Regions from separate parts of the Salimicrobium jeotgali genome, predicted to be linked through region 1. Evidence: riboswitches for the same ligand, from Rfam matches in the RefSeq annotation. Region 1 holds a riboswitch; each other region holds the start of a gene.
What was found. A riboswitch is a leader RNA that binds a small molecule or an ion and turns the genes downstream of it on or off. The one in region 1 is predicted to bind S-adenosylmethionine.
Positions count from the first base shown of each region.

Region 2: linked by a shared signal. The riboswitch ahead of AAV35_RS14570 (sodium:solute symporter family transporter) and the one ahead of AAV35_RS09550 (aminotransferase class I/II-fold pyridoxal phosphate-dependent enzyme) in region 1 are both predicted to bind S-adenosylmethionine.
Region 3: linked by a shared signal. The riboswitch ahead of metX (homoserine O-acetyltransferase MetX) and the one ahead of AAV35_RS09550 (aminotransferase class I/II-fold pyridoxal phosphate-dependent enzyme) in region 1 are both predicted to bind S-adenosylmethionine.

Region 1 is NZ_CP011361.2:1,914,338-1,917,443, reverse strand. Features, by position in the region: gene AAV35_RS09560 (ABC transporter ATP-binding protein) at 1-498, shown strand, start outside; gene AAV35_RS09555 (ABC transporter permease) at 491-1,705, shown strand; SAM riboswitch class I at 1,781-1,889, shown strand; gene AAV35_RS09550 (aminotransferase class I/II-fold pyridoxal phosphate-dependent enzyme) at 1,963-3,075, shown strand.
Region 2 is NZ_CP011361.2:2,201,170-2,204,275, forward strand. Features, by position in the region: gene AAV35_RS11010 (dicarboxylate/amino acid:cation symporter) at 1-106, shown strand, start outside; gene aspA (aspartate ammonia-lyase) at 136-1,563, shown strand; SAM riboswitch class I at 1,708-1,815, shown strand; gene AAV35_RS14570 (sodium:solute symporter family transporter) at 1,906-2,424, shown strand; gene AAV35_RS11020 (SLC5/6 family protein) at 2,446-3,106, shown strand, end outside.
Region 3 is NZ_CP011361.2:341,352-344,457, forward strand. Features, by position in the region: gene AAV35_RS01765 (polysaccharide deacetylase family protein) at 1-751, shown strand, start outside; gene metX (homoserine O-acetyltransferase MetX) at 847-1,899, opposite strand; SAM riboswitch class I at 2,008-2,118, opposite strand; gene AAV35_RS01775 (DUF2188 domain-containing protein) at 2,274-2,474, shown strand; gene AAV35_RS01780 (ABC transporter substrate-binding protein) at 2,786-3,106, shown strand, end outside.

The sequences.
Region 1 (3,106 bases):
CCCGAGATGCCTATTCTGTACGATGAACTTACGTTGGAAGAGCACCTGCGCCTGACTGCCCGTGCGTATCACATTGATGAACAGACTTTTAACAGCAGAGTCCCCCCTCTCTTAAAAGAATTTCATATGGAAAAAAGGCTTCACTGGTTTCCTGTTCACTTCTCCAAGGGGATGCGTCAGAAAGTCATGATTATGTGTGCTTTTCTGATCGAACCCGCTTTATATATCGTAGATGAGCCGTTTGTAGGGCTCGACCCGCTCGGCATCCAGTCTTATCTGGAATGGATGGAAGAAATGAAGAAGAACGGGGCCGGGGTTCTTATGTCGACTCATATACTCGCCACTGCAGAGAAATACTGTGACCGCTTTGTCATTCTTCATGAAGGAGAAATCAGAGCAGACGGGACACTGGAAGAACTTCGCACATTCTTTTCCATGCCGCGGGCTTCCCTCGACGATATATATGTACGATTGACGAAGGACGATTCCCATGATTAACGCCAGACGTTTCTGGAAAGAGCGGATGAGGGAACACACGAAAGAACTGAGCCGGTATACGCGCTATATTTTTAACGGTCATATTGCGGTAGTGATGTTTTTTCTTCTTTCGGCCGGTGCATACTTTTATCAGCAGTGGCTGCAGACCGTTCCTGAAGATTTCCCCGCCGGACTGATTGTAGCTCTGGTTTTCGCCAGCATTACATCCTACAGTCCGGTACGTACAATGATCAAAGAACCGGACCTGGTTTTTCTTCTGCCGGCGGAGTTCGAGTTGAAGGATTATTTCCGTTTCAGTCTTTACTATAGTTATGTGGTGCAGCTTTACGTAATTTTTCTTGCGGGGGCTGCGCTCGGACCTTTGTATTTTACCGTGTATCCTGAACTGGGTACGGATCACTACCTCGCCATCATTCTGCTTATGCTTGTCGTGAAGGCGGGAGTAATGCAGTCCAACTGGTGGATGCTGCAGGAACGTCAGCCTTCTATACGTATCGGCTATCAGGCGGCGGTGTGGATAGTTTCAGCCGCCCTGTTTTACTCTGCGGCCGTTGATGCCCTCTTGTTTGTCGTTCCGGGTCTTGTGCTCTTGAGCGGGCTTGTAGTATATGCCTGGAGAGTATCGAAGCAGAAAGCCGGGCTTGCCTGGGATCTTCTGCTGGAAAAAGACCAGGGACGGATGAGGGTGTTCTACAGGCTGGCTAATATGTTCACAGACGTTCCGCATCTGAAAAGCCGGGTGAAACGAAGGCGTCTTATCGTAAAACTTTTGACCGCCCGCATTCCTTTTTCCGGAGATACAACGTACACTTACCTGTACCGAATTACTTTTGCAAGATCCGGCGATTACAGCGGGATGTACATTCGTCTGGCTGCTATAGGTGCTCTTGCTGTATGGTTCGTTCCTAATATGATGATAAGTGTAATTATCGGTGTCCTGTTTCTTTATTTGAGCGGATTCCAGATGATGACGTTGTGGCAGCATCATCGGACTATCGCCTGGCTGGATATTTATCCGGTCTCCTTTGAACAGAGAAAAGAAGAATTGATACGTTTCCTGAGACAGCTTCTTTTCTTCCAGACACTCATTTTCGTCGTGGTATTTGCTGTGCAGATGATGTGGGCGGGAGCCCTTTTGATGGCGCTCGTAGGTGTTTTGTTCAGTCGGTTATTCACGGAAACCTTTGTAAGGAAACGACTGAATTGAAAAATAATTCAAAAAATATTGACGAATGCTGCGTTCGTCTATATAATTGGTGAAAATCAAATGAATATTAATGGACTCTTATCCAGAGAGGTGGAGGGACTGGCCCTTTGAAACCTCGGCAACCATCGTTTAAAAGCGAACTGGTGCCAATTCCAGCAAAGCCTGTGCTTTGAAAAGATGAGAGGACGATAGTACACAAATGTGTAGAAATCGGCCTCTTTTCAGGAGGTCGATTTTTTTATGGGAGGGATACCACTATGGTACACGAGAGAGCGACAATACTGACGCAGGCCGGAAACAGGACGGACCCCGGTACCGGCGCAGTAAGCACTCCGGTTTATTTTTCCACAAGTTATGCCCATCACGGGCTCGGGGAATCCACCGGTTTTGATTACACAAGGACGGCTAACCCCACGCGCTCTGTTTTGGAGAAAACACTTCAGGAACTCGAAAAGGGAGACGGGGCTTTTGCCTGCAGTTCCGGAATGGCAGCTATCCATACAGTTTTCGGTCTGTTCCGCTCGGGGGAGGAGGTGATCGTTTCACGTGATTTGTACGGCGGGACCTACCGGTTGTTTGAAGAAGTTCTTGCCCGGTACGGGATAACTTTTCGTTATGCAGACCTCACGGATGATGCGGCACTGGAGAGTGAAATGAGGGAAAGGACAAAAGCCGTATTTTTCGAGACTCCGGCCAATCCTTTGATGAAGGAGGTGGACATTTCGAAATGCGCTGCTGTCTGCAGAAAATACGGTGTAAGGCTGATAGTGGATAACACGTTTTATTCACCTCTCCTTCAGAATCCTCTGGAAGAAGGGGCGGACATCGTTATCCACAGCGGTACGAAGTATCTTGGAGGTCATAATGACGTCCTGGCGGGGGCGATCATAACGAAAGGGGAGGAGCTCACCCGCACTGTCCAGAACCTTCATAACGGGATTGGTGCGACACTGTCGGCGATGGATTCCTGGCTTTTACTGAGAGGGATGAAAACGCTCCACATACGTATGAAACAGCACGAGGAGAATGCGGAAACAATTGTTGATTATCTGAAGAGCCGTGAAGAGGTCCGGGAAGTCCTGTATCCGGGACGGGGCGGGATGCTTTCTTTCCGTTTAACAAGAGAAGAACAGGTGCCGGTTTTTCTGAAGACCTTAAATATCATTACGTTTGCTGAAAGTCTTGGAGGGGTGGAGAGTTTCATTACTTATCCTGCAACTCAGACGCATGCGGATATTCCGGAGGAGACGAGGGTGAAATATGGAGTGGATAGTTGTCTTCTCCGCTTCTCCGTAGGCATTGAAGATAAAAATGACCTGATGGATGACCTGGGCGCAGCGCTTTTGGAGTCTGTTCGAAAAAGTGCATAACTGCCCTGATACGCAAACCATTATAAAAAGG
Region 2 (3,106 bases), 290 kb from region 1:
CGTTCTCGGGGATGCATCAGCCGCAGTCGTTGTCAGCCCGTCTGACAGGAACCGCCCCGATGTTCTGGAAGACGAAGAAAACTACACAACCGCCCACTACGGGTAATAAGAATCCACAGGGAAAGGAAAGATACCATGAACCGTTTATATCGTACAGAAACAGACTCTATCGGAGAAAAAGAGATTCCCGCCGAAGCTTACTACGGCATCCAGACACTGCGTGCCAAAGAAAACTTCCCGATTACAGGGTACAACCTCGATGATTCCATGATTACGGCCGTGGCTATGGTCAAAAAAGCGGCAGCTATGGCGAACAGGGACGCCGGCCACCTCCCTCTTCACATAAGCGAAGCTATCATCGGGGCTGCCGATGAACTGCTGGAAGGCTATTACCATGACCAGTTTCTTGTAGATCCTATCCAGGGCGGAGCCGGTACTTCCGTGAATATGAATGCGAACGAAGTTATCGCAAATCGGGCTCTTGAAATCGCAGGACGGGACAAAGGCGACTACGATTATATCAATCCGAATAACCATGTGAATATGGCACAGTCGACCAACGACGTCTTCCCTACCACAATGCATATCGCTGCTGTAACCGGGATGACCCGGCTGGAACAGACGATGGAAACGATGGCTGATACATTCGGTAAAAAGGCGGCTGATTTCGATCACATCATCAAAGTCGGACGTACGCACCTGCAGGACGCCGTTCCGATCCGGCTCGGACAGGAACTGAAAAGCTACCAGCGTGTGATCGAACGCGACCTCAACCGGATTAGACGCTCCAAAGATAATCTGTTCGAAATCAACATGGGGGCAACAGCGGTCGGTACCGGTCTGAACGCCGATCCGGTATACACGAAGCTCGTAGTGGAGTATCTGGCCGACATCAGCGGACTTCCGCTCAGGGCAGCAGAGAACCTGGTAGACACTACCCAGAACACCGATGCTTACACGGAAGTTTCTTCCGCTTTGAAAAACACTATGACGAGCATGTCCAAAATAGCGAATGATTTTCGTCTGATGGCCTCCGGGCCGAGAACCGGACTGAGCGAAATCACTCTCCCGGCCCGACAGCCGGGCTCGTCCATTATGCCCGGGAAAGTGAACCCGGTCATGCCGGAAGTTATTAACCAGATCGCTTTTCAAGTTATGGGAAACGACCACACGGTGAGCATGGCTTCAGAAGCCGGACAGTTGGAGCTGAACGTCATGGAACCGGTCATGATTTTCAATCTGCTTGAATCCATCACTGTTATGAACAACGGGTTCGGCGTTTTCACGGATCTGTGCCTGAAAGATCTGCAGGCGAACGAAGAAGTACTCCGGGAGAACGTGGAGAAAAGCCTTGGAATCATTACGGCTTTAAGCCCGCACATCGGTTACGAACGCTCTTCACAAATCGCCCAGGAAGGCATAAGAACGGGCAAAACGGTGCGTACCCTCTGTATGGAGTATGAGGTTTTGAATTATGAAGACCTGGAAATTATTCTCGACAGTTATGAAATGACCTACCCGGGTATTGCAGGAGCACACCTGAAGGAAGAAATGACAGTCTGATACAGCAGCTTTAAAGGGACGCCCTTCGGCGTCCCTTTTTTTGAGAACGAAATACAGTCCTGTCTTTTCTATTTTTCGAAATTTCTAAAAAATCATTGACATTCCTTTTCTTCCCCCGGTAGAATGAACGTTAATTTCATACACATCTTATCAAGAGCGGTGGAGGAATCTGGTCCTGTGATCCCGCGGCAACCTGTTCGTAAAGAACAAGGTGCTTCTTCCAGCAGACACTATCTGTCTGAAAGATAAGAGCAGGGACGTTCAGGAGAACCCTTCTATTTTTCTTACGGAAAAGTGGAAGGGTTCTTTTTGTATGTACAGATATGTAAAGGAGGAGAGGAAATGAATTCTTACGGAGTATGGGTCATTACACTGGCGCTGTTATATACGCTCGCGTTAATCATCGTCGGCAACGTGGCAAAGCGGAAAGCCGGCCGGGGCGAGCAATATTTTATAGGGGGACGGACGTTCCGGTGGTGGACGGTCGCTTTCTGTATTACAGGTCTTTTTTCGGGTTCAACGTACATATCGATTGTGGAGCTTTCGTATCTTACGGGGATCTCAGCTATATGGTACGGGGTCGCAGAAACACTGCAGGTTCTCCTGATCGCCCTTCTGCTTATAAAATCGTTCCGGGAGAAATTGATCGTCACCATCACCGGATTGATCGGTGATCAGTTCGGCAGACGTGCCAAAGCTTTATCCGGCGCCATTACGGCCTTCGCTTTCCCGATGTGGTCGGTGGCCACGGCCATTGCATTCGCTTCTGCCTTCCACGTCTTCACCGGCGTGTCTCTGTCTTTATCCGTGGCGTTCACAGCCCTTCTTTTATTCGTCTATTTACAGTCGGGCGGCATGTAGGCGGTCGCCTTTACACAAACGATGAACACTATCATTTTCGCCCTCATGTTCATAATCGGTGCAGCAGCGTTCTTCATTAAACCCGGCATTTCCGGTCTGCAGCAGCTGGCAGTCGAACAGCCCGGGATGTTCGACTGGGACGGAGCCGGTCTTCAGGTCATTCTCGTATGGTTTGCCACATTTCTTGTGAACGTCATTTTAGCTCAGGCTGCTTTCCAGATGGCTCTGTCCTGCAGAACACCGGAAGAAGGGCAAAAAGGACTGATTGTGGCAGAAGTGATGAGCATCCCCTTCATTCTTTTCGGGATCCTCTTCGGACTCTCGGCGGCTGCGGTTGTCCCCGATGCAAGTCTCGGTCTCATAGCACTGCCCCGGTACCTGATGGGAGTCCTCCCCGCTCCGCTGGTCGGGATGTTCTTCCTCGGTATCTGGGCCTGTGCTCTCGGGTGGGGTGCCCCGTGTCAGTTCTCAGGCGCTACAAGTCTCGGAAAAGATGTGGGGAGCGCTATCTTCCCTGACGCTTCTCCCGAAAAGCTGGTCACGTATACGAAATGGTCACTGCTGCTCCTTACAGGCCTGATGATTGTCTTCGGCTTCCTGCGTACGGAACAGTCGGCCTGGTGGAACGTACTCGCCTGGACGATGAGAAATTCCGCAACCTTCGCTCCTGTAGTTGCTGCGC
Region 3 (3,106 bases), 1.1 Mb from region 1:
CAAACTATCGGAGAAGGAACTTAACGGCTTTACGTATGAAGGGGACGCTTTCACTTTCTTTGCGGGGAATCAGTCCGTACGGGTGAATAAACAGGAGCACCCGGAATGGTTCAAAGAAAAGTTCATGAAGAAGCGTTCGGATATGACGGAAAGACCTGGGAGTTTTCATGCGGAGAAAGAAATCACCGAAATTCCCGTTACCGAAAAAATGTTGGAAGAGTATCCTGTCGCAGTGATGGGAGGACCCCATCCGAAGAGGACAGAAGAAATTCTCCGGGTGCTGGAGAAGAACGACCGGAAAGCTGTGTTCTTTTTAATCGGCAAACGTGTCGAACGTTATCCGGCCGCAGTGGAAGCTATAAAAGAACAGGGGCACGCTGTGGTGGCTCATACATGGAACCACAGGCTCCCGGAACGTCTCACGGAGAAGAAAGAAAGCGAATACCGGGAACGTTCCGTGAACCTGCTCAGCTCTATTACAGGTCAGCAGGAGGTGCTGGTCTCCGGCGACAGGGTCAGTCCGGAAAAAGCACTCATCAACCGCCCTGACTGGGCCGGGGAGTCCGAGGCGTGGGTGAAGGAACAGCTCGTAAATTCCGCCCGTTCGAACGGGCAGCTTGTCGTAAGCGGATTGAATGAAAATACTCCTGCGCTTTTACGGGAAGTGCTTCTTGAACTGAAGGACTCCGGGAGCCGGGAGAAGGACACAGGCAGGGAAGAGTCCGGAGCAGAACGGCTGGCCGGGATGTAATTTTCTAATAAACAGCACAGACACTTCCGGCGGAGGTAATGTGCTGTTTTTTATTGCGCTCCGGACCTCTTCTGGTAGAGGATCTTCCGCAGCCGCTAAACCAGTAAGTGATATCTGATGAACTCTCCCCACTTATCGAATTCGACAAGGAAGCCGTCGTGCCCGAATTCGGTATCTATATGGAAATGCAGAGCGTGAGGAGCAAGGAGTGAAAACTCTTCCATGGATTCCTTCGGGTATACGAGATCTTTCTCGAAGCTCATCGTATAAACGTCCGCGCTGTACTGTTGGGCCGTCTCCTCAAGGGTGCCTCTGTTCCTTGTGATGTCGTGATGGTTCATGGCATCGAGAAGGTAAAGATAGCTGTTGGCATCAAACCGTTTCTTAATCTTCTTCCCCTGATAATCCAGGTAGGACTGGATATGATAATTCTCTTCGTTCTGCCGGCGGTTGAAGCGCTGGTGGAAGAGGGACCTGCTTCTGTAAGTGACCATCCCCGTCATTCTGGCAAGCTCGAAACCGTCCAGATCCTCATTCGACTGATAATTACCGTTTTTCCACTGCGGGTCACGTTTTATCGCTTCTCCCCCTATATGATTGAATGCTATTCCATAATCGCTGAGGGCCGGAGTGGAAGCGAGAATAAACAGCTTATCCATCGCATCCGGATACATAAGCCCCCATTCATACACCTGCATACCACCGAGTGACCCGCCGAGCACGGCATGTATGTGCGTGAAACCGAGAACTTCCAGAGCCCGTTTCTGAGCCCGTACTATATCTCTGATTGTTATGGAAGGGAAGTCGAGACGATAGACCTCTCCATTTTCGGGGTTTACGCTCGCCGGGCCGGTAGAGCCGTGACAGCCGCCAAGTACGTTGAAGGTGACAGTCTGAAATTCTTCTTCCGGGACTATCCCTTCTTTTCCGAATAGACCTCTCCACCATCCGGGTTCTTCTTCCGTACCAACGGTGTACTGATTGCCTGTGAGAGCGTGACATATAAGGAGCAGGGGCGCATTCTGGTTGCCGGCCTGCTCATAGGCGAGCGTGACTTCCGGCAGCCGTTCACCGGTTTCGCAAATGAACTCCCCGATCGACACTTCTTTATAAACGGTTTCACAAGTTCGGATATGATTGACGGACATCTGTCTTCCCTCCAATGGAATTATATAGGTAATGCGGCCGGGGAGCCCATACATAGAAAAAGCCCCCTTCTGATAAGTTAAGAAGAGGGCTGAATTATATATTGCCTCCTCTTATCTTTCAGATCAGTAAGATCTGTAGGACGTAGCACCTTTTCAAACTGACGTTTGAAGGTTGCCGGGCTTCACAGGGCCTAATCCCTCAGCCGCTCTTAATAAGAGTCGCACGAACTATTCAATTTAAGCTTATTATGAAGTATAACCACCAGAGGAAAGGTATGTCAACTAATTTTCTGACTATTTGAGATATGTTTGAAGGAAAAAGAGGCGGGGTACAATCAAAAGTATCCGATTATTAAAAGAGGAGTGGATTAATTATGGTAAAAGAATATAGCGTAGTACAAAACAAAGACAAAAACGGCTGGTACATTAAAATCGAAGACATCGCTCCGACGGATTTCTTCGAAGATTTTGATTCCGCAGTCAGCAAAGCCGAAGAAATTGCGAAGAAGAACTCTCCGAGTAAAGTTCTGATTCTCGATCAGGACGATAACGTGCAAGAAGAAAGAAGCTTTTAATTTAATTATGCGTAAAGAGCTGAAGGGTACCCCCTTCGGCTTTTTTTGTATGGAAAAAATAATATGATACATATTTTTCAGAATACTTATTGTAATATGTTTGTAATCGTGCTAAGATACAGACAATGAAACTGTGCAAACGAATTCACAGTATCGCTTCTGTCACCTGTCCTTTTCTTTACATAGGAGAAGGAGTAATTTATTGGATATTTTTGCAAACGAATGCACAAACTTTTCCGGCGTCCTTTATTTTTTTGTGTAAGTTGTAAGCGGATTCAAAAAATCAGAAACAGTAAAAGGGAGTGTATGGAATGAAGAAGAAAAAGTTTTATTCAGGGATTGCTACGGCTCTATTGGCTTCAAGTGTGCTGGCGGGCTGTTCGTTCGGCTCAGGTGAAGAATCTTCCGGCGGAAGTAATGACGGTGGAGGAGAAGGCGGCAACGGCGAAGCGGTTACGGTTGACGTTTTTCAATTCAAAGTGGAATTCAAAGATCAGTTTGAAGAACTTGTATCGATGTATGAAGAAGAGAACCCGGACGTCAATATTAACGTCAAAACCGTCGGTGGCGGTAACGATTACGGTGCTTCACTGAAAACTTCCTTCTCCTCCGGCGAAGAGCCTGACGTCTTC